DNA from 3 places in the Klebsiella sp. WP3-W18-ESBL-02 genome. Region 2 is predicted to be linked to each of the others. Evidence: predicted binding sites of a transcription regulator. Region 2 holds the regulator's gene; each other region holds the start of a gene.
What was found. The regulator CRP, encoded in region 2, controls carbon source genes, mostly activating them, when cyclic AMP is high. The targets are predictions, from matches to a motif close to ATGTGANNNNNNTCACAT.
Positions count from the first base shown of each region.

Region 1 (10,192 bases), 560 kb from region 2:
CGGTTTACCGGGTGATCCGGATCCCCTTCGATGTGGAAAATTGAGGCCTTCGCGTTTTTTGCGCCGTCGCCGAGGCTATACATTAAAAGCCCACAGCCGACAGAGCAGTAAGTGCAGGTGTTACGGGTTTCACGGGTACGCAGCAATTTATACTGCCGTGTTTCCGCGAGTGCGATGCCTGGGGCAAAGCCCAGGGCTGCTGCCGTGGTTCCTGCCATACCGCCAGCGCAGATCTTAAAGAACTGCCTTCTGCTGACCTGCATGGTTAGCTCCTTGTTTCGACATTGTCATTGCTTGTAGTTGTTCTTCGCCAACGAGTGGCAAAGATGCTGAATAATGCGATGCCCTCAGTTCCTGGAGGGCTTTAAATCAGAATACCACAATATCGGTAGGCTTGTTCCAATGCGGTTAATGACAGGTGAATGGATTTTGCTGGCATTAACAATGAACCGTGATGTTGATCACGATTTCATCTAAATATAAACGGATTTTTTCGCGGCGCTAACGGCGATAACTACAAGGGGTTAGTTCTGGTTTTGTCCGGCAATTTGTAGCAATATGCGGCGAAATAATATGAGGCTGAGCGTTTTTGCAGCACAAAGTTGATCCATAATAAGCCTCAATTCCCTCATGTTGTGATGGAATAGACGTCCCTTATTTTTCGCCGTTCAGAGTATTTGCCGTGTTTAATGTTAATGAAGAAGTCGACACCTCGTTGCAGCTGGTTGGCGCAGCCGAGCGTACCGTCTTCAGAAGGCCACAGATTATGCAACCCACCATGGATATTCTTGCTGAAGAAGTTCCCGTTGCGCTGGTCTACAACGGCATTTCACACGTGGTCATGATGGCGACGCCAAAAGATCTGGAAGCATTCGCCATTGGCTTTTCGCTGTCGGAAGGCATCATTGAACATCCGCGTGAAATCTTCGGTATGGATGTCGTGCCCGCTTGTAACGGTATGGAGGTTCGCATCGAGCTCTCCAGCCGTCGCTTTATGGGGCTAAAAGAGCGCCGCCGCGCGTTGGCCGGGCGCACAGGCTGCGGCGTGTGCGGCGTCGAACAGCTCAACGATATCGGCAAACCTATCAAGCCGCTGCCGTTTAGTCAGACTTTCGATCTGGCCCATCTCGATTGGGCGCTAAGGCACTTAAATGACGTTCAGCCGGTAGGCCGTGAAACGGGCTGTACTCACGCGGCTGCGTGGGTGATGCCGTCCGGTGAGCTGGTGGGCGGCCATGAAGATGTTGGCCGCCACGTTGCGCTGGATAAACTGCTGGGCCATCGGGCAAAAGAAGGGGCGCTTTGGCAGAAGGGGGCGGCGCTCGTTTCCAGTCGCGCCAGCTATGAAATGGTGCAGAAATCCGCCATGTGCGGCGTTGAAATTCTGTTTGCCGTTTCTGCCGCCACCACGCTGGCGGTCGAAGTGGCCGAGCGCTGCAACCTGACATTGGTAGGGTTCTGTAAGCCGGGAAGGGCAACGATTTATACCCATCCGCAGCGTTTAATTGGTGGTTAAATATTAATCAGTATTTTTGAGTGAGAACAACAAATCCTTCCGCTTTTTGTTGATCAAGATGTGACCTATTATTTATCACATCAAGGCACAACGCCTTATCCAAACAACTAAGTGAAAGGGTTTATATCATGAAAAGCATCAAAACTTTTGTCGCAGTTATGGCTCTTGCCGCTTCCTTTGGTACTTTTGCTGCTCAGACCGTTACCGCAACCGCCTCCACCATCGACGGTGCTGAAGCAAAAATTGCGGCTCAGGCTGAACAGGCAGGTGCAAGCTCATACAAAATTACCCAGGCATACACCGGTAATCGCGTGCATATGACGGCAGAACTGACCAAATAAGCGATACGCCACAGTCGAAAGAGCGCCCTCGGGGCGCTTTTTTTGTTTCTGACGGGGCGTTATGCAAATGACCCGGGCGCTTTTGGCCTGCGGTTGAAAATGATTAAGCCCAGCTTGTGCCACCGACAGTCGCTTGCCGTCCGTCGACAAGGGGGGTTGGAAGTGAAGATGTTAACTAATAGTTCGATGTGTGAAAATAAATCAATTAATTTGAATGAGAACAGCAAATCATTCCGCTTTTTGTTGATCAAGATGTGACCTATTATTTATCACATCAAGGCACAACGCCTTATCCAAACAACTAAGTGAAAGGGTTTATATCATGAAAAGCATCAAAACTTTTGTCGCAGTTATGGCTCTTGCCGCTTCCTTCGGTACTTTTGCTGCCCAGACCGTTACCGCAACCGCTTCCACCATCGACGGTGCTGAAGCAAAAATTGCGGCTCAGGCTGAACAGGCAGGTGCAAGCTCATACAAAATTACCCAAGCATACACCGGTAATCGCGTGCACATGACGGCAGAACTGACCAAATAAGCGATATGCCACAGTCGAAAGAGCGCCCCCGGGGCGCTTTTTTCTTTTTTAGCGTCATGCAGGCGCTTGTCTCCTCCTCCTTTGCGTAAAAAAAAGCGATATTTATCACATTTCCTTTATCGCATATTTCCCCTTCAGGTTTGCTAAATCATTGCGCAAATAATGGTTATTATCTGAAAAAACAACTCATTGATAATTAAAGATTTAAAATAATAACTGTTAAAAAGATCTCACTTTTAAAATGAGATTTTAATCACAAAAATAATCTCCATTGAGCGCACGTCAATGTTTGAGTAGGTCTAAATTATCCTTATTTTGTGATCTTCATTGCAAATAAGAACCTTGAAGTCAGGGAAAAATGTTTTCACGGGAAAGCGTGAGGGCAGAAGATGAAAATTGGTATTGTCATTAGCGGTGGAGATGTCTCTGGTATTAATAATTTTATTTTCCAGATTGCCAGGCTCGCCAATGCGCAGATCACGCTATTTAATGGCGGGATACCCGGTCTGCTAGAAAAAAATCATCATGAGATTGCCTTGCGCGACCTGATTGATTTCTCTATCGCGTCCATTCCAATTATTGCTTCTGGGCGAACCAGTCGTAAGCTTCAGCGTAGTGAATATGAGGTTATTGCCAGAAAAATAAAATCATTACGTCTTGATGTGCTGATCATGGCTGGAGGCGATGGAAGTTTGCAATTTCTCAATACGCTAAGCGAGTTTGATATTAACTGCTTTGGCGTTGGCATGACTATCGATAATGATGTTTACGGTAGTGACTATACGATCGGCTTCTCCACTGCCTGTGAGCAGATTATTAAGGAGGTTTCACGACTGCGAAACACCGGAAGAGCACTTCCTGGCCGAGTATTTATGGTCGAAATATTAGGGGGCTACTGTGGTGAATTAACCTTACAGTCTGCAATTAAAAGTAATGCTGATATCGCTCTAATTCCGGAGTCACAAATACCACTGGATGTGCTCGCCGAGCGCGTGAAGCAAAAGCTGGTAGAGCAGAATAGCGTCATTATTTTATGCTCCGAAGGCTACACGCGGGAGTACTCCCCCGGATTTCAGGGCGCCATTGATACGATGATCAAGCAGCTTGAACCACGTATTGGCGTACGCGTTCGTAAGACGATTGTCGGCTACGGCTTGCGTAACGGCGATCCTACCTGTGAAGAAATTTATCAGGGTACGATTATGGCCAGCGAGGTGGTACGTTGCATTCAATCAGGGATGAAAAATAAAGCCATTATTATTAACTCCAGCAATAAACCTATTCCGATCGATCTTCTTAGTATGAAAAAACGTCTGGTTGATACCGAAGGACACTATTACAAACTTGCCAAACAACTCAATATTATTTGAGGAGACCCTACATGCTTAAAATTCTTTGCGTATGTGGCTGCGGCCTCGGTTCAAGCTTTGCTATTGAAATGACGGCGAAAGCTGTCTTAAAAAAACTGGAAATTCCTGCACATATTGAACATACCACTGTTTCTGAGGCTGGTGCATTTAAGTCTGACATGATCCTGACCCAGAAAACGTTTGCTGATATTTTAACGGCTGACGCCAGTGAGGAAGAGATCAAACGAGTCGTAATATTAAATAAATTGACTGACAAAGATGAGGTTGAGAGAAAGATTGTTGCTTTTTTAAATGAGCGTAATTTACAGGTAGCCGATTATGAATAGTTTCGTTGAGTTTATCGTTAAAGATTTGCTCGGCCAGGCTTCGATACTGATCGCCTTTATTGCAATGCTGGGTCTGATCTTACAGAAAAAATCGCCGGGCAAGACGGCGGAAGGGACGTTTAAAACGCTGTTAGGTTTTTTAATTATGATGGCGGGAATAAACATTATTGTCGCCACGTTAACGTTCCTGAATGATATTTTCACCCAGGGTTTTGGCATGAAAGGCTATATCACCGATGTTGCCGCCATTGCCGGTCTGGCGAATCGTGAGCTTGGGTCCGAAGTCGCATTGACGTTAATGGTTATTTTTGCCGTTAACATCATTATTGCGCGCCTGACGCCGCTGAAATATATCTTCCTGACCGGCCAGGCCCTGCTGTGGATGGCGACCATCGGCGCGGTGATTGGCTATAAGGCCGGCCTGACGGGGCTACCGTTGATTCTGACCGGCGGCATTTTTGGCGGCGTGATGGCGGTATTAATGCCAGCGCTGGCACAGCCGGTAGTCAGGCGTATTACCGGCTCAGACGACGTGGCGCTGGGGCATTTCTGTACTATCGGCTATCTGGTCCAGGCCGCGGTGGCGAAGGTCGTTGGGAAAGGCTCGCGTTCTACCGAAGACCTTGAGCTGCCTGATAACTTCAAATTTTTACAGGATACTTACCTCGCCATGGCGGTGGTCATGGTACCGATGTACCTCATCCCTGCGCTGGCGGCGGGTCCTGACTATATCGCTCAGTTTTCCAACGGCATTAACTATCTGATGTATGCCTTTATGCAGTCCATTCAGTTTGTTGCTGGGGTCTTTGTTCTCTACAGCGGCGTGCGCTTACTTCTCAATGAGCTGGTGCCTGCGTTTCGCGGCATTGCGATGCGTATCGTCCCGGATGCCAAGCCTGCACTTGATTGTCCGGTGCTGTTTCCTTATGCGCCTAATGCGGTGATTGTTGGCTTCCTGGCGACGACGGTTGGCTCCATCATCGGCATGCTGGTCTTCCCGATGTTTGGCCTGGCGATGATTTTACCCGGCCTGCTGACCAACTTTTTCGCCGGAGGAACGGCGGGAGTGTTTGGTAATGCGCTGGGGGGACGCCGTGGTGCCATGATTGGCGGCGTTGTACACGGCCTGTTTATCACCTTCCTGCCCGCCATTCTGGTACCGATGCTGGAGAGTTATGGTTTCACCGGCGTGACCTTCAGCGATTCTGATGTGATCAGTTCAGGGCTGGTGCTAGGCCATGCTTTCCAGAATAACTGGTTGTTTGTTGCACTGTTTATTGTCTTCGTCGCCGCACTGGCATGGTTCGTAAACGGCAAATCAGCTAAGCCGAAAGGGGAAAATGTTCATGAGTCTGTATAACTTCAACGATATCCTGAAAATTGCGCAGGAACGAAATTTCAAAGCAATTGGCTCTTTTAACCTGCATTGCATTGAAATGCTGCCGGCCTTCTTCAAGGCGGCCCAAAAGAGTCATAGCCCGTTAATGATTCAAATATCAACCGGTACCGCAGAATATCTTGGCTACCGCTTATTGGTTGATGCCGTTGTTTCGCTGGCGGAAAGTGAAAACGTGCCTACCTGCCTGCATCTGGATCACTGTTCGGATATCAGCGCGATTGAAACCGCCATGGATGCGGGGTTTTCTTCGGTTATGTACGACGGTTCGCACCTTGATCTTGAAGAAAATATTGGCAATACGCGGATAGTCGTGGAGATGGCGCGACCGCGAAATATCACCGTCGAGGGTGAACTGGGCGCAATAGGCGGCTCTGAAGACGGCAAAGCCGTTGCGGCGGAGGATATCTGCTTTACCACGGTGGAAGATGCTAAACGCTTTGCCGAGGAAACCCGCGTCGATATGCTGGCGGTATCCGTCGGCACTGTGCACGGTCTCTATACGGGCAAAGCTGAGATTCAACATCAGCGCCTGAAAGAAATAAGCGCAGCCACCGGCGTGCCCCTGGTGTTGCACGGCGGTACGGGGGTGAGTGATGAAGATATGCGGCTCGCCGTCACTGAAGGGATCAATAAAGTAAACGTAGGAACGGAAATGAACGTTCAATGGGTTGATCAATGTAAGAACACGTTCGAAAAAGGCAAGGTTAACGATAGCGTGAGGAAGTTTTTAATCCCGGCAAATAATGCCGTTACACAGGTATTGATGGAAAAAATCGCTTTATTTAAATAACGCCTTATTCTTTGGTTAACTATTCTTATTGCCCTGTAGTTCGTCAGGGGGGAGCTCGCTATGTTTGAATCTTTGAAAACGTTGTGGAAAAAAGAAAATAGCCCGCCGCAGGATTATGATGAACAGTCTCACCAGCTGGCAGCAGAAATAAACCGGCTGGAGGATGAACTACAGGGCCACCCTGATAATGGCGAAATACAAAAAGCACTTATGTTAGTTTATAACCGGGCGCTACCGATATATGCGAAAAGTCAATCACACCGTAATCAGATAGATTCACTTTTTATTCGCATCGATAATTTACGGAATATTATTCGTCGGAATATTTAGGGAGTGGCTATGACGATCAAAGAACTCTTAATTGAGGCGGATGCCATACAGGTTGGCGTGACGGAGTCGGACTGGCAGCAGGTCATCCGCCTGGCCGCTGGCCCGCTGGAGACAAAAGGCTATATTTCGGCTGATTATGGCCAGGCCGTTATTGATAATACTCTTAGCCATGGTGCGTATTATGTGTTTGAGGAAGGCGTAGCCATTCCCCATGCCCGCCCGGAATGCGGAGTGAAGCGTAACTGTTTTAGCCTGGTCGTACTGGAAAAACCCATTCGTTTCGCTGACAGCGACGCTGCCGACATTGTGATTATGTTTGGTGCTCAGGACAGTAATGCGCATATTGAAGAGGGGATTCGGGCAATTGTGGCGCTGCTGGATAACGACGAGCGAATGGCGAGACTGCGTTCGTCACATTCGAAAGAAGAGGTGATTGCGCTGTTATGAAAAGAGCTCTTATACCCCATGCTAAAACGGTGATTCTGGTTAATGGCGTTCCCGCTTCGGGGAAAAGCACGCTGACTCGCCAGCTCTCAGAAACGTTTGGGTTGCCGCTGCTGACTATCGACGGTATCAAAGAACCCTTTATGGCACGCTTTACCGATATCGATCGGCCTTTTAATCGCCAGTTGGGTTGTGCGGCTTATGAAGCGATGTGGTCGATAGTCGGGCAATCTCCCGCCAGCTGCATCTGGTTGATGGATGCCTGGTTTGGTTTTCAGCCAAGGGAGGTTTTGCAGCATCTGACGCAGCAGGCCGGGGTAGAAAAGATATTAGAAATCTGGAACGCGATCTCTCCTGAGCAGGTGGTTTCGCGCTATGCGCAGCGGCTACAGCAACGTCTTTCTGGCCACCCTGGCGAAGAGTATCTACCGGAACTGGCGCAACTGGCTGCGCGCGCTGAGCCCATGAGGCTGGGGGCGGTATTGACCGTCGATCAGCAAAAGCCGCTGGATATTGAAGAAGTTAACCAATGGATCGAACGTGAGGCGTGTAAAATTTAATCAATTAATTTGAATGATATCAGCAAATCCTTCCGCTATTAGTTGGGCAAGATGTGGCCTACTATTATCACATCAAGGCACAACGCCTTATCCAAACAACTAAGTGAAAGGGTTTATATCATGAAAAGCATCAAAACTTTTGTCGCAGTTATGGCTCTTGCCGCTTCCTTCGGTACTTTTGCTGCCCAGACCGTTACCGCGACCGCCTCCACCATCGACGGTGCTGAAGCAAAAATTGCGGCTCAGGCTGAACAGGCAGGTGCAAGCTCATACAAAATTACCCAGGCATACACCGGTAATCGCGTGCACATGACGGCAGAACTGACCAAATAAGCGATTTGCCACAGTCGAAAGAGCGCCCTCGGGGCGCTTTTTTAGTTTATACCTGCCAGACGTAGCAGCGCGGTGGCCGCGGCTGCGGCAATAATCACTACGATCAACGGTGCTTTACGCCAGGCCAGAAATACCGCAAGCCCAACCCCTAAAACCCGCGCCATGCCGGCGAAATGCTCACCTTCATAGAAGGTGGTGGCCAGCGCGACCGAGAAAAGCAGCACCGTCGCAGCATCAGAAAGCAGCGCCTGCGAGCGTTCGGAAAAGGCCAGGCGGCTGCCCAGCTTTGCGCCTCCCAGGCGCATCAAATAGGTGCCAATGGAAAGCACGGCGATACCGGTGATAAACAGTGTCATATTGCCCATTATTTCTTCCTCGCCAGCAGACCGAATAGTGAAAGCAGCACCGGGAGCCCCACCGGGGCGAAAGGAACGCAGGCGAGCGAGATAACCGCGCCGCTGCAGGCGCGAATCAACGTGGTGCGATTCTTAAACGCGGAAATAACCAGTGCCAGCAAAATGGCCGGGAACACGGCATCAAGGCCGATTGTTTCCGGGGCGGGCAGCAGTTTGCCTACTGCGGCGCCGAAAAGTGCACCCAGCGGCCAGAATAGCGCAACGCCCATTCCACATAGCCAGAAAGCCGCTTTTCGCTGTTCGGGCGTGGGCTGAGACAGCCCAAACACCACGCTTTCATCGTTCATAATATGGCATCCGATAAAACCGGCGGCGCGGCGGCCAACCAGATCGCGCACGGTGACGCCAAATGGAATATGCCGGGCGTTGACCAACAGCCCTGCTGCGGCCGCGGCCAGCGGGTTACCGCCGCTGGCCACAATACCGATGAACATAAATTCAGAGGCGCCCGCAAGTACGGAAACGGAGAGCAGCAGTGGAACCCACAGCGGAAAACCGTATGCCATCGCGAGCGAGCCGTAAGATACGCCCACGACGCCGACCGCCAGACAGACCAGAAAAATGGCTTTCACCGTGCTGCTTTTCAGGCAGGAGAACATTTTTACAGACATGTAAATTTACCATATCGAACGATATATCCATTATAATGAACGAATCAAGGTGGTAGTTCAAGGCGAACGTTACGTTCGATATATAAAACGATGGAGTTGTGTATGACACAGCCAATCAGCGTGATTGCAAAAAGCCTGGTGCGCGAGCGGGCCAGAACCGGCCTGTCGTTGGCCGAAATCGCCCGCCGTGCCGGTATTGCCAAATCTACGCTTTCGCAGCTTGAAGCAGGCAACGGTAACCCAAGTCTGGAGACCCTATGGGCGCTTTGCGTCGCGCTGGATATTCCGTTTGCGCGGCTGCTGGAGCCGCAGCCGAATAAAACGCAGGTTATTCGGCGGGGTGAGGGTACCAAAGTGATTGCCGAGCAGGCTAACTATCAGGCGACGCTGCTGGCGACCTGCCCGCCGGGCGCACGGCGTGATATTTACCTGCTGACTACGCAGCCGGGTGCCGATCGCGTCTCTCATCCTCATCCTCCGGGCTCAATTGAGCATATTATCGTAACGCAGGGAAGGGCGCTGGTGGGGTTAACCTCCGGGCCGGAGGAGCTGAATGCGGGGGACTACATTTGCTATCCCGCAGATGAAGAGCACCTGTTTAAGGCGCTGGAGCCCGATACGATGGCTATTCTGGTCGCTGAGCAGAACTGATGTCGTCTCTATGCAGTAATACATGTTACTGCATAGATATTAAATAAATACATTGTGAAAATAATGCATTGTTTTTATTTTTAAATTTAATAAATAATTTTCTATTATATTTCTTTCCGTCTTGTTTATTTTCTTCATTTTCAGTGTTATCTCGCTCACGATCTTTTAATGCCCGTTATTTACGGACTAAACTTTATTAGCTAGTGTTCTCGTGCTTGTCATGGAATGTGTTTTATTTGCGAAGCATTTCCTTTGGTAATTAAATTATAAAAAACATTCATCGCGGTAATACAAGTGCGCACGAAATCTCTTCTGGGGTTTTGGAGTGAGTCTTTATTTCAAGGAAAGTAAATAATGAAGAAATCAACATTAGCAATTGCTATTGGATTATTATTAGTGGCCAATACCGGTTTTGCTAAAACAACGAAAGTGACGTTGGAACAGCGGCTGGAGCAGTTAGAATCTCGCCTGGAAGCGGCGGAGAGCCGCGCTGACCAGGCCGAGCAGAAAGTGCAGGATATGCAGGTTCAGCAGGCGGCTGAAATCAAAGAAATTAAGGACGCTCAAGGC
Region 1 is NZ_AP021972.1:5,064,188-5,074,379, reverse strand. Features, by position in the region: gene fdnG (formate dehydrogenase-N subunit alpha) at 1-263, opposite strand, end outside; gene fdhD (formate dehydrogenase accessory sulfurtransferase FdhD) at 722-1,516, shown strand; gene H7R56_RS24360 (YdgH/BhsA/McbA family protein) at 1,645-1,857, shown strand; gene H7R56_RS24355 (YdgH/BhsA/McbA family protein) at 2,180-2,392, shown strand; gene H7R56_RS24350 (6-phosphofructokinase) at 2,782-3,762, shown strand; gene H7R56_RS24345 (PTS sugar transporter subunit IIB) at 3,774-4,088, shown strand; gene H7R56_RS24340 (PTS sugar transporter subunit IIC) at 4,081-5,448, shown strand; gene H7R56_RS24335 (class II fructose-bisphosphate aldolase) at 5,435-6,277, shown strand; gene H7R56_RS24330 (hypothetical protein) at 6,338-6,607, shown strand; gene H7R56_RS24325 (PTS sugar transporter subunit IIA) at 6,617-7,054, shown strand; gene H7R56_RS24320 (P-loop nucleotide/nucleoside kinase family protein) at 7,051-7,611, shown strand; gene H7R56_RS24315 (YdgH/BhsA/McbA family protein) at 7,732-7,944, shown strand; gene H7R56_RS24310 (AzlD domain-containing protein) at 7,986-8,309, opposite strand; gene H7R56_RS24305 (AzlC family ABC transporter permease) at 8,309-8,959, opposite strand; gene H7R56_RS24300 (helix-turn-helix domain-containing protein) at 9,074-9,622, shown strand; gene H7R56_RS24295 (carbohydrate porin) at 9,977-10,192, shown strand, end outside.
Region 1: the regulator CRP is predicted to act here: its motif matches at 2,486-2,503, upstream of H7R56_RS24350 (6-phosphofructokinase).

Region 2 (10,192 bases):
CCGGAGAAAGAGAAGTCGAGTTTACGCGCGATGCCCTTCTCGAAAATATCCAGATGCTCGCTGCGCCCGACGCTTGGCATAATCATGTGCAGGTTGTGCACAATCTGCGGGTTAACCTCAGCCAGCATGCGGGACAGGAAATCTGCCTGCTTCTGGTTATTGCCTTCTAATACCACGCGGTCACCCGGCGCGATCAGTTTTTCCAGCATCGCGGTCAGGTCTGCGGTCGGCAGAACCTTACCCTGCACCGGAACGGAAGCCAGACGGCGCTGTTTTTCCGTGCGGCGCGTGTTCCAGACGCGTGCTGGCGTTTGCCCAGATAACATTATTAACCTCCTGATTCAGCTAATCATTTTGATTGCTTAACACAGATAAGAGTGTGCACTCTGGTGAGAAAGTCATCAATTAAGCGTAGGAAAGAATCATTAGCTTGAGAGTAATAATTGAAGTAACAATTTGTGAGGAGGATCAGACTCCAAAGGGATAAAAAGCGCTACGCATGCCTCATTTTCATAAACACAAGGGCAAAGTGACGGTATAGTAGGCGGCAGATTAACGAGTAAACATCGCGTAGCCATGACTGAAACCACCCACCACGACCTCAACATCGACACCTGCAGCAGCGCCACCTTCGTGCCGATGCGCGGCGTCAGCAATCGCCATCTGCAAACGATGCTGCCGCGCCTTATTCGCCGTAAGCTGCAGTTCACGCCGCACTGGCAGCGTCTTGAGCTGCCGGACGGCGACTTTGTCGATCTGGCGTGGAGTGAAGACCCGCAGGCCGCGCGCCATAAACCGCGCCTGGTGGTGTTCCATGGGCTGGAGGGCAGCCTGTACAGCCCGTATGCTCACGGTTTAATTAATGCGGCAAAAGAACAGGGCTGGTTGGGCGTCGTGATGCACTTTCGCGGCTGCAGCGGCGAGCCCAACCGCCTGAACCGTATCTATCACTCCGGTGAAACGGAAGATGGCACTTGGTTCCTGCACTGGCTGGCGCGCGAATACGGCCATGTGCCGACCGCAGCGGTGGGCTATTCGCTGGGCGGCAATATGCTCGCCTGCCTGCTGGCGAAAGAAGGTGATAACGTCCCGGTGGATGCCGCGGCGATCGTCTCAGCGCCGTTTATGCTGGAAGCCTGTAGTTATCATATGGATAAGGGCTTTTCCCGCGTCTACCAGCGCTACCTGCTCAATCTGCTCAAGGGCAACGCGGCCCGCAAGCTCAAGGCCTATCCCGGCTCGCTGCCGGTAGATTTACGCCAGCTGAAAAGCATGCGTCGCATCCGCGAGTTTGACGACTCGATTACCTCAAAAATTCACGGCTTCGCCGATGCCATTGACTACTATCGTCAATGCAGCGCGATGCCTATCTTAAGCAAAATCACCAAGCCGACGCTGATCATCCACGCTAAGGACGATCCGTTTATGGATCATCATTCTATTCCCGCCCAGGAAGAGCTGCCGGATAACGTCGAGTATCAGTTGACCGAGCACGGCGGGCACGTGGGCTTTATCGGTGGGACTCTCCGCCACCCGGAAATGTGGCTGGAGAAACGCATCCCCACCTGGCTGATGCGCTGGCTGGGGACGAAAGGATGATCATTCCATGGCAGGACCTCGACCCGCAAACGCTGGATAACCTGATTGAAAGCTTTGTCTTGCGCGAAGGCACTGATTATGGTGAATATGAGCGTTCACTTGCGCAAAAGGTCGCCGACGTCAAACAGCAGCTACAAACAGGCGAAGCGGTGCTGGTCTGGTCAGAACTTCACGAGACCGTCAATATCATGCCCCGTAACCAATTCCGCGGTTAACTATACTAGTGACAGGAAGCACGCTGCTTGCTGTCACGTATTCAGGGAGTTATTCGCATGTCTGCCAAACACCCGGTTATTGCCGTTACCGGCTCCAGCGGAGCGGGTACGACCACCACCAGCCTCGCATTCCGTAAAATCTTCGCCCAGCTTAACCTGCGATCCGCCGAGGTCGAAGGTGACAGCTTCCACCGCTATACACGCCCGGAAATGGACATGGCGATCCGCAAGGCCCGCGATCTGGGCCGCCATATCAGCTACTTCGGTCCGGATGCCAATGACTTTGGTCTGCTGGAACAGACTTTTCGCGATTACGGCCTGACCGGTAAAGGGAAGTCGCGCAAATACCTGCACACCTACGACGAAGCGGTACCGTGGAACCAGGTGCCCGGCACGTTCACACCCTGGCAGCCCCTGCCGGAGCCTACCGACGTGCTATTCTACGAAGGGCTCCACGGCGGCGTGGTGACGCCGCAGCACGACGTGGCCCGCCACGTGGATCTGCTGGTCGGCGTGGTGCCGATCGTAAACCTTGAGTGGATCCAGAAGATGATTCGCGACACCAGCGAACGCGGCCACTCGCGCGAAGCGGTCATGGACTCGGTGGTGCGCTCAATGGAAGACTACATCAACTACATCACCCCGCAGTTTTCACGCACACACATCAACTTCCAGCGCGTGCCCACGGTCGACACGTCTAACCCCTTCGCCGCGAAAAGTATTCCATCGCTGGACGAGAGCTTTGTGGTGATTCACTTCCGTAATCTTAAAAACATCGACTATCCGTGGCTGCTGGCCATGCTTCAGGGATCGTTTATTTCGCATATGAATACGCTGGTCGTTCCCGGCGGGAAGATGGGGCTGGCAATGGAATTGATTATGACGCCGCTGGTGCAGCGTTTAATGGAAGGCCGCAACTAAACCTTAAGCCTGATGGTGCTTCGCTTATCAGGCCTACAGGATATTGCGAAACGAGTAGGTCGGGTAAGGCGTAGCCGCCACCCGACAGTCGCACGGCATACGCCCTTGTTAAGGGTTTACCCCTCAATCACTTCGTAAGAGTGGGTGATATTCACCGCTTTTTCGAGCATCAACGCAACCGAACAGTATTTCTCCGCCGACAGATCGACCGCACGAGATACCGCCGCATCCTTCAGCGCTTTACCGGTGACAATGAAGTGCAGATTAATATGGGTAAACAGTCGCGGCGCTTCTTCACGGCGCTCGGACGTCAGCTTCACTTCACAATCGGTGACGTCATTACGGCCCTTTTGCAGAATAGACACCACGTCGATAGCACTACAGCCACCAGCGGCCATCAGCACGACTTCCATCGGGCTTGGCGCTTTATCGCCAGAGTTGCCGTCCATCAGAATCTGGTGGCCGGAAGCGGACTCGCCAAGGAAGGTTAACCCTTCAACCCATTTCACACGCGCTTGCATAATTTTTAACTCCGAGGTTGCAATATTCTTCTCAGATTACGCGCACATAACAATTCTCGCAATGGAAGGCGATCGCCGTCATGCTGAAGCGAGACACCAGGAGACACACGGCGAAAGCTATGCTAAAACAGTCAGGATGCTACGGTAATACATAAACGTACTGCATGTATGCAGAGGACATCACATTACAGGCTGCGGCGTAACTCGACAGCCGACTTCCCAGGTAACGGGAAGGATACTATTGCAACCGGTGGCCGTCAGGTTTTTGCCGCCGGGAAGAGCTTATAACAGAGGATAACCGCGCATGGTGCTTGGCAAACCGCAAACAGACCCGACTCTCGAATGGTTCTTGTCTCATTGCCATATTCATAAGTACCCCTCGAAGAGCACGCTGATTCACCAGGGTGAAAAAGCAGAGACGCTGTATTACATCGTAAAAGGCTCAGTGGCAGTTCTCATCAAGGACGAAGAAGGCAAAGAGATGATCCTCTCTTACCTCAACCAGGGCGATTTTATCGGCGAGTTAGGCCTGTTTGAAGAAGGCCAGGAACGCAGCGCGTGGGTACGGGCAAAAACCGCTTGTGAAGTGGCTGAAATCTCTTATAAAAAATTCCGTCAGCTGATCCAGGTTAACCCGGACATTCTGATGCGTCTCTCTTCGCAAATGGCGCGTCGTCTGCAGGTTACCTCTGAGAAAGTCGGCAACCTGGCGTTCCTCGATGTGACGGGTCGTATCGCGCAGACTCTGCTGAACCTGGCCAAACAGCCGGATGCGATGACCCACCCGGACGGCATGCAGATCAAAATTACCCGTCAGGAAATCGGTCAGATCGTGGGCTGCTCCCGTGAAACCGTGGGCCGTATCCTGAAGATGCTGGAAGATCAAAACCTGATCTCCGCACACGGCAAAACCATTGTCGTTTACGGTACCCGCTAATCCAGCCTAAACGGCGTATTGCCAGGCAATACGCCGCTTTTGTTTTCCCCTATGTGGCGCAGGCTGATTTACCACCCAGAAATCAACTATGCACTACGGCAAACGCTGGTGCTGTGTTTGCCCGTGGCTATTGGCCTGCTTTTCGGCCATCTTCAGCAGGGCCTGCTGTTCTCGCTGGTGCCCGCCTGCTGCAACATCGCCGGTCTCGACACCCCACATAAGCGCTTTTTCAAACGCCTGATTATCGGCGGCAGCCTGTTTGCCGGGTGCAGCCTTGCCGTGCAGCTGCTGCTGGCGCGCGACGTTCCCCTGCCGCTGATCCTGAGCGGGCTAGCGCTGCTGCTGGGCGTAACGGCGGAGATCAGCGCGCTGCACGGGCGGCTACTGCCCGCCTCGCTGATCGCCGCCATTTTTACGCTCAGCCTGGCCGGCAATATGCCCATCTGGCAGCCGCTGCTCATCTACGCGCTGGGCACCCTGTGGTACGGATTATTCAACTGGTGGTGGTTCTGGATATGGCGCGAACAGCCGCTGCGTGAATCGTTAAGCCTGCTCTACCGTCAGTTGGCCGACTATTGCGAAGCAAAATATAGTCTGCTGACGCAGCATACCGACCCCAGCAGCGCACTCCCGCCACTGCTCACTCGCCAGCAAAAGGTGGTGGATCTCATTTCCCAGTGCTACCAGCAGCTGCATATGCTGGCTGCTAACCAACATAACGACTACAAGCGGCTGCTGCGTGCTTTCCAGATGGGGCTGGATTTGCAGGAACATATCTCCGTTAGCCTGCACCAGCCGGAAGAGGTCCAGAAGCTGGTTGAACAAAGCCACGCCGAAGCGGTGATCCGCTGGAACGCGCAGACCGTTTCCGCGCGCCTGCGCGTGCTGGCGGACGATCTTCTCTATCATCGCTACCCCACGCGCTTCACGATGGACAAACAGATTGGCGCGCTGGATAAAATTGCCCGCCAGCATCCGGATAACCCGGTCGGCCAGTTTTGCGCCTGGCACTTCAGCCGTATTGCCCGCGTACTGCGTAGCCAGCGCCCACTTTACCCACGTAATCTGATGGCCGACAAAGAGCGCCGCCTGCCGCTCATCCCGGCGTTAAAAAGCTATCTGTCGCTGAAGTCGCCCGCGCTGCGCAACGCCGCACGCCTCAGCGTCATGTTAAGCATTGCCAGCCTGATGGGGATGGCGCTGCATCTGCCGAAACCCTACTGGATCCTGATGACGGTCCTGCTGGTCACGCAAAACGGCTACGGCGCTACGCGCGTAAGGATTTTCCATCGTGCGGCAGGGACTCTGGCCGGGCTGGTCATCGCCGCTATCGCCCTACACTTCCACACGCCACAAGGGTGGGCGCTGGCTGGGATGCTGATCGTGACGCTGGTAAGCTACTTGATTATTCGCCGCAGCTACGGCTGGGCCACCGTGGGCTTCACGATTACGGCGGTGTATACCTTGCAGCTTCTGACGCTCAACGGCGAAGAGTTTATTATCGCCCGCTTTATCGACACCCTGATCGGCTGCCTGATTGCCTTTGGTGGGATGATCTGGCTGTGGCCGCAGTGGCAGAGCGGCCAGCTGCGTCAGAACGCTCAGGCGGCGCTGGAGGCTGACCAGGAGGCCATTCGTCTGATCCTCAGCCCCGACCCGCAGGCGCCTAAGCTTGCCTATCAGCGCATGCGCGTCAACCAGGCGCACAATACGCTGTACAACACCCTCAACCAGGCCATGCAGGAACCGGGATTTAACTCTCGCTATCTCGAAGACATGAAGCTGTGGGTCACCCACAGCCAGTTTATCGTCGAGCACATCAACGCCATGACGACCCTGGCACGCGAGCACAACATGCTGACGCCGGATCTGGCCCAACGCTATCTGGAGTCGTGTGAAATCGCGCTCCAGCGCTGTCAGCAGCGTCTGGAATACGATGAGGCGGGAAGCAGCGGCGAGGTGAACATTATGGAAGCGCCGGACGCGCTGTCCCACGGGCCGTTGAGCACCATGGAACAGCATCTCCAGCGTATTTTAGGGCACTTAAGCACCATGCACACCATCTCGTCGGTGGCCTGGCGCCAGCGCCCGCGGCACGGCGGCTGGTTGAAACGGCAGTCTAGCTGATCAATGCTGCCACGGCTTGTGCAAAGCGCTGCATACCGTCGTCGATATCCTGTTCTTCCACCACCAGAGATGGCGCAAAGCGCATCACGTCCGGGCCCGCATTCAGCACCATCACGCCAGCATCCGCCGCAGCATACAGGAAGTCGCGCGCGCGGCCTTTATACTTCGCGTTCAGTTCTGCACCTATCAGCAGACCCATGCCGCGCACATCGCTGAAGACATCGTACTTCGCGTTAATGTGCTGCAGATGCTGAACAAAGCGCTCACGTTTAGCATTCACGCCGTTAAGGACTTCGGGGGTGTTAATGATATCGAAGGCCGCCCCGGCCACGGCACAGGCCAGCGGGTTACCGCCGTAGGTGGAACCGTGTGACCCCACGTGGAAGGCACTGGCAATCTCTTCGGTGGTGAGCATAGCGCTGACCGGGAAACCGCCGCCCAACGCCTTGGCGCTGGTCAGAATATCCGGCGTCACGCCGTAGTGCATGTAAGCGAACAGCGAGCCGGTACGGCCCATGCCGCTCTGCACTTCATCAAACACCAACAGCGCCTGGTGCTTATCGCACAGCGCGCGCAGGCCTTTGAGGAATTCTGGCGTTGCCGCCAGTACGCCGCCTTCACCCTGAATAGGCTCGACCACGACCGCGCAGGTATGATCGTCCATTACCGCTTCTACCGCATGCAGATCGTTAAACGGTACGTGGACAATATCGGCCGGTTTCGGGCCAAAACCATCGGAATACTTCGGCTGACCGCCCACGGAAACGGTGAACAACGAACGTCCGTGGAACGCGTTATGGAAGGCAATAATTTTGGTTTTGTACGGGCTATGGCGGGTAGACGCGTAGTAACGCGCCAGCTTAAAGGCGGTTTCGTTGGCTTCCGTTCCGGAATTCATGAATACCACACGTTCCGCGAAGGTAGCATCCACCAGCTTCTGCCCCAGGCGCAGCGCCGGTTCGTTAGTAAACACGTTGCTGGTATGCCACAGGGTTTCACCCTGGGTTTTCAGCGCGTCCACCAGTGCCGGATGACAGTGGCCCAGCGCCGTCACCGCAATACCGCCTGCAAAATCAACGTACTCTTTGCCTTGCTGATCCCAGACGCGGCTGCCCTTGCCCTTCACCGGAATAAACTCGGCCGGTGCATAAATTGGCAAAATGACCTGATCGAAGGTCGCGCGGGTGATCGCAGGTTGTTTGGTTACCATGTCATGCCCTTCTTCAACGATGCAGCAATGATTGTGAGAATCTATCCACAAAATATGCATAAAAAATCACATCATGGCAACTACTATCGATGGAGAAAGTTGGCCAGCAGCGCGTGTCCTTGCTCGCTAAGAATGCTTTCCGGGTGGAACTGTACGCCTTCGAGATCCCACTCGCGGTGACGAATCCCCATGATTTCACCGGCTTCGCTAAGCGCGGTAACCTCAAAGCAGTCCGCCAGGGTACCCGGCTGAATCAGCAGCGAATGATAGCGGGTAACCGTCAGCGGGTTATTCAGCCCGCGAAAGACGCCCTGCTGCTGATGGAAAATCGGCGAGGTTTTGCCGTGCATGACCTGAGCGGCGCGAACGATACGCGCGCCAAAGGCCTGAGCGATAGCCTGATGACCTAAGCAGACGCCAAGAATGGGAATTTTGCCGGCGTAGCGGCGAATAACGTCAAGTGAAATACCGGCATCATCCGGCGTGCAGGGGCCTGGAGAGATAACGATTTTCTCCGGTGCCAGCAGGGCGATTTCCTCGAGAGTGATGTCATCGTTACGTCTGACCGTTACGCTGGCGCCCAGCTCACAGAAATACTGGTAAAGGTTCCAGGTAAAGGAATCGTAATTATCAATCAGCAGGATCATGGCGGCTCCGGTTATCTTTCTGCCGCCATTCTACCGGGTGACATCCACTTTAGCGATACGGGCGACGGCCTCATGCCTGACGCCGCCCGATATGGCTTACGGCAGGACTTTCGCGGAAAGGATCACGACCGGCTTGGTCGGCACATTCTGGTACGGCCCGACGTTATGGCTCGGCACCTGGGAGATTTTATCCGCCACGTCCATGCCCTTCACAACCTTGCCGAATACCGCATAGCCGAAATCACGCTGACCGTGATCAAGGAAGGCGTTATCGGCCACGTTGATGAAGAACTGGCTGGTTGCGCTATCTTTATCAGCAGTACGCGCCATCGCGATAGTGCCGCGAGTATTACGCAGGCCATTGTCAGCTTCGTTTTTAATCGGCGGGTTCGGCTGCTTCTGCTGCATCTGCTCGTTAAAACCGCCGCCCTGAACCATAAAGCCCGGGATCACGCGGTGGAACGTCGTGTTGTTGTAAAAGCCGCTATTAACGTATTTCAGGAAGTTTTCAACGGAAACCGGCGCTTTCTGGCTATCCAGCTGCAGCTCGATATTACCCGCGGAGGTCGTCAGCAGTACGTGCGGATTCTGGGTTGCTGCTAAAGCCGCAGGAGCCATCGCCGAGAGAGCAAAAACAGCCGCCACGGCCGCCAGAGTTGATTTGAGCATGAGAATTCCTTTAACAGGTGCAGTAGAGAAAGCAAGTGGCTTGATTCTAAAGAGGGACAGCCCCTCAGGCCAGTGCTTTACCAAAGTTTACCTGGGCTCAACGCTTATAATGAGCGTGGTAAGCATTGCCACATTTGATTTTGTGATCCAGATCACAATGAAAAGTGTAATACGCCAACGTTTGCGTAATAAAACTATGAATACGTCACTTCAGTGACTAAAATCTGCCCGCTCAGCGCAGTGTCAACGCGCTTTACACAACTATTCACAGGCCAGTCATGACTAACAGCAACCGTATCAAGCTCACATGGATTAGCTTCTTCTCCTACGCCCTTACCGGTGCGTTGGTGATCGTCACCGGGATGGTGATGGGGAACATCGCCGATTACTTCAATCTGCCCGTTTCCAGCATGAGTAACACCTTTACCTTCCTGAACGCCGGTATTCTGATCTCGATTTTCCTCAATGCATGGCTGATGGAAATTGTTCCCCTGAAGACGCAGCTGCGTTTTGGCTTCATTCTGATGGTACTGGCGGTGGCCGGCCTGATGACCAGCCACAGCCTGGCGCTGTTCTCGGCGGCCATGTTCGTGCTCGGTCTGGTCAGCGGGATCACCATGTCGATCGGTACCTTCCTGATTACCCATATGTATGAAGGCCGTCAGCGCGGCGCGCGCCTGCTGTTTACCGACTCCTTCTTCAGCATGGCGGGGATGATTTTCCCGATGCTCGCCGCCTGGCTACTGGCTCGTACCATCGAGTGGTACTGGGTCTATGCCTGCATTGGCCTGATCTACGTCGCGATTTTCGTGCTGACCTTCGGCTGCGAGTTCCCACTGCTGGGGAAAAAAGCCCAACAGAACGACCAGCCAGTGGTCAAAGAGAAGTGGGGCATTGGCGTGCTGTTCCTGTCCATCGCCGCCCTGTGCTACATCCTCGGCCAGCTGGGCTTTATCTCCTGGGTGCCGGAATATGCTAAAGGCCTGGGCATGAGCCTTGGTGACGCGGGTAAACTGGTCAGCGACTTCTGGATGTCTTACATGTTCGGCATGTGGGCCTTCAGCTTCATCCTGCGCTTCTTCGACCTGCAGCGTATCCTGACCGTGCTGGCTGGCATCGCGACCGTGATGATGTACCTGTTCAACCACGGCGAACCGCAGCATCTGGCATGGTTTATTCTGACCCTGGGCTTCTTCTCCAGCGCCATTTATACCTCAATTATCACCCTGGGTTCGCTACAGACCAAAGTCGCCTCCCCAAAACTGGTTAACTTCGTGCTGACCTGTGGCACCATCGGCACCATGCTGACCTTCGTGGTAACCGGCCCGATCGTTGCCAGCAGCGGC
Region 2 is NZ_AP021972.1:464,751-474,942, reverse strand. Features, by position in the region: gene mdcA (malonate decarboxylase subunit alpha) at 1-326, opposite strand, end outside; gene H7R56_RS02235 (hydrolase) at 577-1,599, shown strand; gene H7R56_RS02230 (YheU family protein) at 1,596-1,814, shown strand; gene H7R56_RS02225 (phosphoribulokinase) at 1,872-2,735, shown strand; gene H7R56_RS02220 (OsmC family protein) at 2,852-3,256, opposite strand; gene crp (cAMP-activated global transcriptional regulator CRP) at 3,561-4,193, shown strand; gene H7R56_RS02210 (YccS/YhfK family putative transporter) at 4,245-6,320, shown strand; gene argD (bifunctional acetylornithine/succinyldiaminopimelate transaminase) at 6,313-7,530, opposite strand; gene pabA (aminodeoxychorismate synthase component 2) at 7,614-8,177, opposite strand; gene ppiA (peptidylprolyl isomerase A) at 8,274-8,846, opposite strand; gene tsgA (MFS transporter TsgA) at 9,125-10,192, shown strand, end outside.

Region 3 (10,192 bases), 1.4 Mb from region 2:
GCTGGTTAAGATTGTTACGTGCGACCGCGTACGGCCCGGTGCCGACCGGCATCCGCGAGAAATTGGCCAGCGTTTGCCATTCGCGCGGCAGGATCATCGCCGACACCTGGCTTAATAGCCACGGCAGCCAGCGGTCGGCTTCGGCCAGGTGTACATCCAGCACCCAGGCGGTAGGGGAGTGGATGCGCGTGATGTTGGAAAACAGCGGTAGCGTCATGCTGCGCTCCAGAGAGGCGATCACATCCTCCATCTCCAGTTCACGCCCGTGATGGAAGTGAATGCCGGGGCGCACATAAAAACGCCAGTGCAGGGGGGTAATTTCCTGCCAATGGTGAGCAATATCGGCTTCCAGTTCCCCATTTGCCTCATTTACGCGGGTTAACGCATTGAAAATCTGACGGGCGATGTGGGTTTCCGAGCGGCGCAGCGCGGTACCGGGCAGCAGATTATGCATCGGGCGATAGTAAAGAACCCGTAAAATGTGCCGCCCCTGGCGGAAACTACGGCCCAGATGAGACACCAGCATCTGACGGACCGCCGCTTTGTCTCCGACCAACTGCACCAGCTGATCGATCCGATCCTGTTCCAGAAGATCTTCCGCGCGCTGTTGCTGTAATGCCAGCCCGGTATAAAGGAACGTGAGTCTGGAACGCTTGCCGCGTCCGGCCTCCGCCTCCCACGTCAGCCAGCCGCGCGCTTCCATGGTATTTAAGAGCGTGCGCATATGGCGGCGCGAACAGTTCAGCAGCGCGGCGAGATCGTTGAGCGTTGTCTCCTGCGATTTGCCTTCGCAGCACTGCCATAAACGGATGAACTGCTGTTGTAATCGACCTGAAGGCATAAAAGGGGAACTCCTGATAAAAACTCAGCAATTTATTAATCCCTATATTAGGCCAATAATGGATTTCGATGAAGCGAGGAGGTGTCTATGAAGGGGTCTACCATCCATCAGTTCTACCAGCGCTATTTTGCCGCGACGCAGAGTATTTCCTGGCTGGCCCGCCAGGCGACGGCGCAGCGGCTTGACGTTCTGAACGCGCTGATGCAGTGGGAAGTTACGAAACCGACCTCTGAACATTAATTCGCCTAATCATGTGTGACTGAGTATTTGCCAGCAGGTATCATCTGCTGGCTTTTTTTTATTCTTTCTCGCGTGCTTAAAGGATTTCTCATGCTCTGGTTAATGACGATGGGACGACGTCTCAACGGTGTGTACGCCGCTTTTATGCTGGTGGCATTTATGATGGGCGTTGCGGGGGCGCTACAGGCGCCGACGCTGAGCCTGTTTCTCAGTCGTGAAGTGGGGGTGCCGCCGTTTTGGGTTGGGCTGTTTTACACCGTTAACGCCATCGCCGGGATCGTTGTTAGCCTGGCGCTGGCAAGACGATCCGACAGCCGAGGCGATCGGCGCAAGCTGATCATGTTTTGCTGCCTGATGGCCGTCGGCAACGCGCTGTTGTTCGCTTTCAATCGCCATTATTTGACGTTGATTACCTGCGGCGTGATGCTGGCCTCAATGGCGAACGCCGCGATGCCGCAGCTGTTTGCGCTGGCGCGCGAATATGCGGACAGCTCGGCGCGCGAAGTGGTGATGTTCAGCTCGGTCATGCGCGCGCAGCTATCGCTGGCGTGGGTGATTGGCCCGCCGCTGGCCTTTATGCTGGCGCTGAACTACGGCTTTACGGCCATGTTTTCTATTGCGGCGGTGATTTTTGCCATTAGCCTGATGCTGATTGCGCTCACGCTGCCTTCGGTGGCGCGGGTTGAGCAGCCCGCCGACGTGCTGGAGAAGCCCACAGGCGGCTGGAAGGACAGCAACGTACGTATTCTGTTTATTGCCTCCACGCTGATGTGGACGTGCAATACCATGTATATCATCGACATGCCGTTGTGGATCAGCAGCGATCTTGGCTTGCCGGATAGCCTGGCGGGCATCCTGATGGGGACGGCCGCGGGTCTGGAGATTCCGGCGATGATCATTGCGGGCTACTACGTGAAACACTTCGGTAAGCGCCGGATGATGGTCACTGCGGTAGCCGCCGGTGTGCTGTTCTACGTCGGGCTTATCTTCTTCCACAGCCATACCGCGCTGCTGATATTACAGCTGTTTAACGCCGTCTTTATCGGCATTGTCGCCGGGATTGGCATGCTGTGGTTCCAGAATCTGATGCCGGGGCGCGCTGGTGCGGCCACCACGCTGTTTACCAACAGTATCTCTACCGGGGTTATTCTTGCCGGGATTGTACAGGGCGCGCTGGCGCAAAACTTTGGTCACTTTTCGGTGTATTGGGCGATCGCGGGGATCTCGCTGGTGACGCTGGCGATGACCGCGCGGGTGAAAGACGTTTAACGTGTGTCGGGGCGGCCCCGGCGCTTGCGTTTTGTTGGCCGGGTAAGGCGCTTACGCCGCCATCCGGCACAATGCTTTGACGGTCTGGTGACGCAATGCGTATCAACCCAACCCTTCTTTTTTTCATCTTGCACGCAAATGCAAACCTGATCACATAACGATCATTTTCTCCTTCCTGGATCTTCTATTTTCTACTGTTACGCGTATACAGTTACGCGTAACAGTTATTAAAAAAGGAGTTTTTTCATGAAAAATCTATTCGATCTTAGCGGCAAACGTGCGCTGATTACCGGCTCCGCGCAGGGGATCGGTAACCTGCTGGCCAGTGGCCTGGCGGCGCACGGGGCTGAAATTGTGATTAACGACATCACCCGCGAACGCGCGCAGGCGGCGGCCGACAAGCTGGTGGCGCAGGGGTATCGCGCCGTTGGCTACGGTTTTGACGTCACGCAGGGAGAGGCGGTGGAGCGCGCCATTGCGCAAATCGAAAAGGAGGTGGGGGCCATTGATATCTTAATTAACAACGCGGGTATTCAGCGCCGCTATCCCTTTACCGAGTTTCCGGAAGCGGAATGGGACAAAATTATCGATGTGAACCAGAAATCGGTCTTTCTGGTTTCACAGCAGGTTTCTCGCTATATGGTGCAACGCCGCCGCGGCAAGATTATTAACATCTGCTCGATGCAAAGCGAACTTGGGCGCAAAACGATCACGCCGTATGCCGCCTCAAAAGGCGCGGTCAAAATGTTAACCCGCGGAATGTGCGTAGAGCTGGCGGAATACAATATTCAGGTCAACGGCATCGCCCCCGGCTATTTTGCGACTGAAATGACCACCGCATTGGTTAACGATGATGCTTTCTCTGCCTGGTTATTCCAGCGCACGCCCGCCGCCCGCTGGGGCAAGCCGGAAGAGCTGATTGGTGCAGCCGTTTATCTGGCTGCCCCGGCCTCTGACTTTGTGAATGGACACCTTCTGTTTGTCGATGGCGGCATGCTGGCCGCGGTTTGATCGCTAACGAGGCCGCGGGAAGCGACCTCATCCTTTAATGATAATCCGAGGAGTGAGTATGAATATGCTCGCAAAACTGCCGGCGCGCCGCTGGTGGTATTTAATGCCGATTATTTTTATTACCTACAGCTTAGCCTACCTCGATCGCGCGAATTACGGCTTTGCCGCTGCCGCCGGTATCGAACACGATTTAGGGATCACCCAAGGCACGGCCTCGCTGATTGGCGCGCTCTTTTTCCTGGGATATTTCTTTTTCCAGGTGCCTGGCGCCATGTATGCCGTTAAACATAGCGTCCGTAAAATGATTTTTTGCAGCCTGATCCTTTGGGGATTTTGCGCCGCGGCAACCGGTTTTGTGAGCAATATTCCGACGCTGATGGCGATCCGCTTTATTCTCGGGATAGTCGAAGCGGCGGTGATGCCCGCGATGCTGATTTATATCAGCAACTGGTTTACTAAAACGGAGCGTTCACGCGCCAACACCTTTTTGATTCTCGGTAACCCGGTCACGGTCCTGTGGATGTCGATTGTCTCCGGCTATCTGATTGAAGCCTGGGGCTGGCGCGAAATGTTTATCATTGAAGGTATTCCTGCGGTCATTTGGGCATTCTGCTGGGTGATTCTGGTGCGCGATAAACCGGCTGATGCGGGTTGGTTAAGCGAGGAGGAAAAACGGGCGTTACAGCAGGCGATGGACCGCGAACAGCGCGATATCAAGCCGATGCGTAACTACGGTGAAGCCATGCGCTCACGTAGCGTCATTATGCTCTGTGCGGTGCATGCGCTGTGGAGCATTGGCGTATATGGCTTCATGATGTGGATGCCGTCAATCCTGAAAAATGCCGCGCGGATGGACATTGTGGCGGTGGGTTGGCTGGCGGCGGTACCGTACCTGGCGGCTATCTGTCTGATGCTAACCGTTTCCTGGCTATCCGATAAGTTTCAGAATCGTAAGCTGTTTATCTGGCCGCTGCTGCTGATTGCTGCTATTGCGTTCTTTGCCTCGTGGATGCTGGGCAACCAGTCCTTCTGGCTCTCTTACGCGCTGCTGGTCGTTGCCGCTGCCTGTATGTACGCGCCTTACGGGCCGTTCTTTGCGCTGATCCCCGAGCTGCTGCCGCGCAATGTGTCCGGCGTGTCGATGGGAATGATTAATAGCTTCGGCGCGTTGGGTGCCTTCCTCGGCGCGTGGCTGGTGGGCTACCTCAACGGCGTAACCGGTGGGCCTGGCGTTTCCTACACGTTTATGGCGATTGCCCTGCTGGCATCGGTCGTGCTGATGTACTGCGTTCGCGCGCAGAATGTCGTCACCACATCGTCAGGTGAAATGGTCGCGCATTAAGTTGAGTGAGGAGTGCAGTCGCTAACCGGCTGTGATAAGGTTCTCTGCGAGCATATTGGGCTGTTGGTCGTAGAGAACCTCATGAAAAACAATCGGATGACATTACAGGATATCGCTGCGCTTGCCGGGCTGAATAAGATGACGGTCAGCCGTTATCTACGCGACCCGAATCAGGTGTCGCAGCGTAGCCGCGAATTGATTTCGAAAGTGATGGAAGAGAACAACTACATCCCCAATCGTGCGCCGGAAATATTGCTCAATGCGCGCAGTAAAACCATCGGCGTGCTGATCCCTTCTTTTCGTAACCAGATTTTTGCTGATGTGCTCGCGGGCATAGAGTCGGTGACCTCAGCATGCCAGTACCAGACGCTGATCGCGAACTATGAATATGATGCAGAACGCGAAGAACGGGAGGTGCTGAACCTGCTTTCTTACAACATCGACGGCCTGATCCTCACCGGAAAATTGCATACCGACAGGATGGTTCAGTACGTGCGCGCCAGCGGTATTCCGGTGGCGGAACTGATGGATATCAGCGGGCAGTATCTGGATATACAGGTCGGTTTCGATAACGAAAAAGCGGCCTTCGAGATGACCCAGGCGTTTATCGACAGTGGAAAACGTCACATTGCGTTCTTTGGGTCAATGGACGACCCTCGCGATTTGAGTCGTTACCGCGGTACCGAGAATGCGCTGGCTGCGCAGGGGCTGGAGGCGTATCACCTGGCGCCAAAAACCATCTCCTCGGTGGCGCTGGGGCGCAAGATGTTCCAACAGGCAATGGCTGAAAAGCCGGACACGGATGCGATTTTTTGCACCAACGATGATCTTGCGGTTGGCGTACTGCTGGAGTGTCAGGCGCAGCAGTACGACGTGCCGGGAAAAATGGCGATTGCCGGTTTCCACGGGCTGGAGATTGGCCGCGCGCGGTTGCAAAAAATGGCCAGCGTGATTACCCCGCGTTTTGAGATTGGTAAAACGGCAGCGGATATTTTGATTAAACGTCTTGGCGGGAAGGATGCGCCGGGCAGCGTCAATCTTGGCTACCAGATTTACTACGGCGACACGCTGTAAACAGGAAAGAATGGCCGGTCACCGTCCGATGACCAGCCAAAGGCGATTACTGCATAAATGCAGGCTGCTTATTCTCGTAGGCCGAAATGGCGTCTTCATGCTGTAAGGTCAGGCCGATGCTGTCCAGACCGTTCAGCATGCAGTGGCGGCGGAAGTCGTCGATTTTAAAGCTGTAGGACTTATCGCCCGCTTTCACCACCTGCGCTTCCAGATCCACTTCAAATTTAATGCCCGGGTTGGCCTGCACCAGCGCAAACAGTTCGTCGACCTGCGCGTCGCTCAGCGTGACCGGCAGCAGCTGGTTGTTGAAGCTGTTGCCGTAGAAAATATCGGCGAAGCTTGGGGCAATCACCACTTTAAAACCGTAGTCGGTCAGCGCCCACGGTGCGTGTTCGCGTGAGGAACCGCAGCCGAAGTTTTCGCGCGCCAGCAGAATGGAAGCACCTTTGAACTCAGGGAAGTTCAGCACGAACTCTGGGTTCGGCTGCTCGCCTTTGTCGTCGAGGAAGCGCCAGTCGTTGAACAGGTGCGCGCCAAAACCGGTGCGGGTTACTTTCTGCAAAAACTGCTTTGGAATGATGGCATCGGTATCGACGTTCGCGGCATCCAGCGGCACCACCAGTCCCGTATGTTGGGTAAATTTTTCAGCCATGATGGTGTTTCCTTATTTCAAGCTACGAATGTCGGCGAAATGACCGGTAACCGCGGCCGCTGCGGCCATAGCCGGGCTGACCAGATGAGTACGACCGCCGCGGCCCTGACGGCCTTCAAAGTTACGGTTGCTGGTAGAGGCACAGCGCTCGCCCGGGTTCAGACGGTCGTTGTTCATCGCCAGGCACATGGAGCAGCCCGGCAGACGCCATTCAAAACCGGCTTCGATAAAGATCTTATCCAGACCTTCCGCTTCCGCCTGCGCTTTCACCGGGCCGGAGCCAGGCACGACCAGCGCCTGTACGCCAGGGGCAACTTTACGGCCTTTGGCGATTTCCGCTGCCGCGCGTAAATCTTCGATACGCGAGTTGGTGCACGATCCGATAAACACTTTATCGATCGCGACGTCGGTCAGCGGGATCCCCGGTTTCAGGCCCATATAGGCTAACGCTTTCTCGGCGCTGGCGCGCTCAACCGGATCGTTGAAAGAGGCCGGATCCGGAATGTTGTCATTGACGGAAATGACCTGACCCGGGTTGGTGCCCCAGGTGACCTGCGGTGCGATGTCTTCGGCTTGCAGGGTCACAACGCTGTCGAACGTGGCACCATCATCGGTTTTCAGGGTTTTCCAGTAGGCGACCGCATCGTCGAAATCTTTGCCTTTCGGCGCATGCAGGCGACCTTCAACATAGTTAAACGTAGTGTCGTCCGGTGCGACCAGGCCCGCTTTTGCACCCAGCTCAATTGCCATGTTGCACAGGGTCATACGACCTTCCATGCTCAGATCGCGAATCGCCTGGCCGCAGAATTCGACCACGTGACCGGTACCGCCCGCGCTGCCGGTTTTACCGATAATTGCCAGCACGATGTCTTTAGCGGTGATGCCCGGTGCCGCTTTGCCGTTTACTTCAATCTTCATCGTTTTGGCGCGGCCCTGCTTCAGGGTCTGGGTTGCCAACACGTGTTCGACTTCGGAGGTACCAATACCGAACGCCAGCGCGCCAAATGCGCCGTGGGTGGCGGTGTGGGAGTCTCCGCAGACGATGGTCATGCCAGGCAGGGTCACGCCTTGCTCCGGCCCCATGACGTGCACGATGCCCTGATACGGGTGGTTCAGGTCATACAGCTCGACGCCGAATTCGTTGCAGTTCTTAATCAGCTCCTGCATCTGGATACGCGCCATCTCGCCGGAGGCGTTGATGTCTTTGGTCTGCGTAGAGACGTTGTGATCCATGGTGGCGAAGGTTTTGCCCGGCTGACGCACCGGGCGGTTGTGCGCGCGCAGGCCGTCAAACGCCTGCGGCGAGGTCACCTCGTGCACCAGGTGACGGTCGATGTACAGCAGCGGCGTCTCGTTCGGCGCTTCGTAAACCACGTGAGCATCAAACAACTTCTCGTATAAGGTCTTCGCCATGATTACACCCCTTCGGCAACGTAGCGGGCAATGATATCGCCCATTTCATCTGTACTGACCGCCGCGCCGCCGCGGGCTAAGTCACCGGTACGTACGCCTTCTTCCAGTGCGCGGTTGATGGCGCTTTCAATAGCGGTAGCGGCATCGTTGGCATCCAGGCTGTAGCGCAGCAGCAGCGCCAGCGACAGGATCTGTGCGATGGGGTTCGCAATATTTTTACCGGCGATGTCCGGCGCGGAGCCGCCTGCAGGTTCGTACAGACCAAAGCCTTCTTCGTTCAGGCTGGCAGAGGGCAGCATGCCCATGGAGCCGGTGATCATCGCGCATTCATCGGAGAGAATGTCGCCAAACAGGTTGGAGCACAGCACCACGTCGAACTGTGACGGGTCTTTAATCAGCTGCATGGTGGCGTTGTCGATATACATATGTGCCAGCTCAACGTCGGCATACTCTTTGCCGATTTCGCTGACGATTTCGCGCCACAGAATGGATGACTGCAGTACGTTAGATTTATCAATGGAGGTCACTTTGTGACGACGTTTGCGTGCAGATTCAAACGCAATACGGGCAATACGTTCAATCTCAAAGCGGTGATACACCTCGGTATCAAACGCTTTTTCGTGCTGACCGCTGCCTTCACGGCCCTTCGGCTGACCGAAGTAGATACCGCCGGTCAGTTCGCGGACGCACAGGATATCGAAGCCGTTAGCGGCGATATCGGCGCGCAGCGGGCAGAACTCTTCCAGCCCCTGGTACAGCTTCGCTGGACGCAGGTTGCTGAACAGCTTGAAGTGTTTACGCAGCGGCAGCAGCGCGCCGCGCTCTGGCTGCTGGTTTGGCGGCAGGTTTTCCCATTTCGGGCCACCGACGGAGCCAAACAGAATGGCGTCGGCCTGGTCGCAGCCGTCTACCGTTGCCTGCGGCAGCGGTTCACCGTGGCGGTCAATCGCGATGCCGCCCACGTCGTAGTGGCTGGTGGTAATGCGCATATCAAAACGTTGACGCACGGCTTCCAGTACTTTCAATGCCTGTGTCATGACTTCAGGGCCAATACCGTCACCTGGTAACACAGCAATATGGTAATTCTTCGACATTACACGGTTTCCTTGTTGTTCTCGTTATTCTTAATTTTGCGTTGCAATTCTTTTTCGACTTCAGCGGCGCGCCAGATGTTGTTCAGCACGTGCACCATCGCTTTGGCGGAGGACTCGACGATATCCGTTGCCAGGCCAACGCCGTGGAAGCGGCGGCCGTTGTGGGTGACCACGATATCGACCTGACCCAGCGCGTCTTTGCCCTGGCCTTTGGCGTTCAGATCGTATTTGACCAGCTCGACGTCATAGCCGGTGATGCGGTTAATCGCCTGGTAGATGGCATCAACCGGACCGTTACCATTCGCCGCTTCGGCCTTAGTTTCTTCACCGCAGGCCAACTTCACGGACGCGGTGGCGATATCGCTGGAACCAGACTGCACGCTGAAGTAGTCCAGGCGGAAATGTTCCGGCTCTTCCTGCTGCTTGTTGATGAATGCCAGCGCTTCCAGGTCGTAGTCGAAGACCTGGCCTTTTTTGTCTGCCAGCTTCAGGAACGCGTCGTACAGGTGGTCCATGTTGTAGTCGGTATCTTTGTAGCCCATCTCTTCCATACGGTGTTTCACCGCCGCGCGGCCGGAGCGGGAGGTCAGGTTCAGCTGAACCTGGTTCAGGCCGATGGACTCCGGGGTCATGATTTCGTAGTTTTCGCGGTTCTTCAGCACGCCATCCTGGTGGATACCGGAAGAGTGGGCGAATGCGCCGGTACCGACGATAGCTTTGTTGGCCGGGATCGGCATGTTGCAGATCTGGCTGACGGTCTGGCTGGTACGCCAGATTTCGTTGTGGTTGATGGCGGTGTGCACGTTCATGATGTCTTTGCGCACCTTAATCGCCATGATGACTTCTTCCAGCGAGCAGTTACCCGCACGTTCGCCGATGCCGTTCATTGCGCCTTCAACCTGACGCGCGCCGGCGTGAACGGCTGCCAGCGAGTTGCCGACCGCCATCCCTAAGTCATCGTGGGTGTGAACGGAGATAATCGCTTTATCAATGTTTGGAACGCGTTCATACAGGCCGGTAATGATGTTGGAGAACTCGAACGGCAGGGTATAGCCAACGGTGTCTGGAATATTGATGGTGGTAGCGCCCGCGTTAATCGCCGCTTCAACCACGCGTGCCAGCTGATCGATTGGGGTACGCCCGGCATCTTCACAGGAGAATTCGACGTCGTCAGTATAGTTACGCGCCCGTTTCACCATATAGACCGCGCGTTCGATAACCTCGTCCAGCGTGCTGCGCAGTTTGGTGGCGATGTG
Region 3 is NZ_AP021972.1:4,261,594-4,271,785, reverse strand. Features, by position in the region: gene sgrR (HTH-type transcriptional regulator SgrR) at 1-841, opposite strand, end outside; gene sgrT (glucose uptake inhibitor SgrT) at 929-1,081, shown strand; gene H7R56_RS20625 (sugar efflux transporter) at 1,172-2,350, shown strand; gene idnO (gluconate 5-dehydrogenase) at 2,597-3,361, shown strand; gene H7R56_RS20615 (MFS transporter) at 3,420-4,703, shown strand; gene idnR (DNA-binding transcriptional regulator IdnR) at 4,785-5,777, shown strand; gene leuD (3-isopropylmalate dehydratase small subunit) at 5,824-6,429, opposite strand; gene leuC (3-isopropylmalate dehydratase large subunit) at 6,442-7,842, opposite strand; gene leuB (3-isopropylmalate dehydrogenase) at 7,845-8,936, opposite strand; gene leuA (2-isopropylmalate synthase) at 8,936-10,192, opposite strand, start outside.
Region 3: the regulator CRP is predicted to act here: its motif matches at 2,489-2,506, upstream of idnO (gluconate 5-dehydrogenase).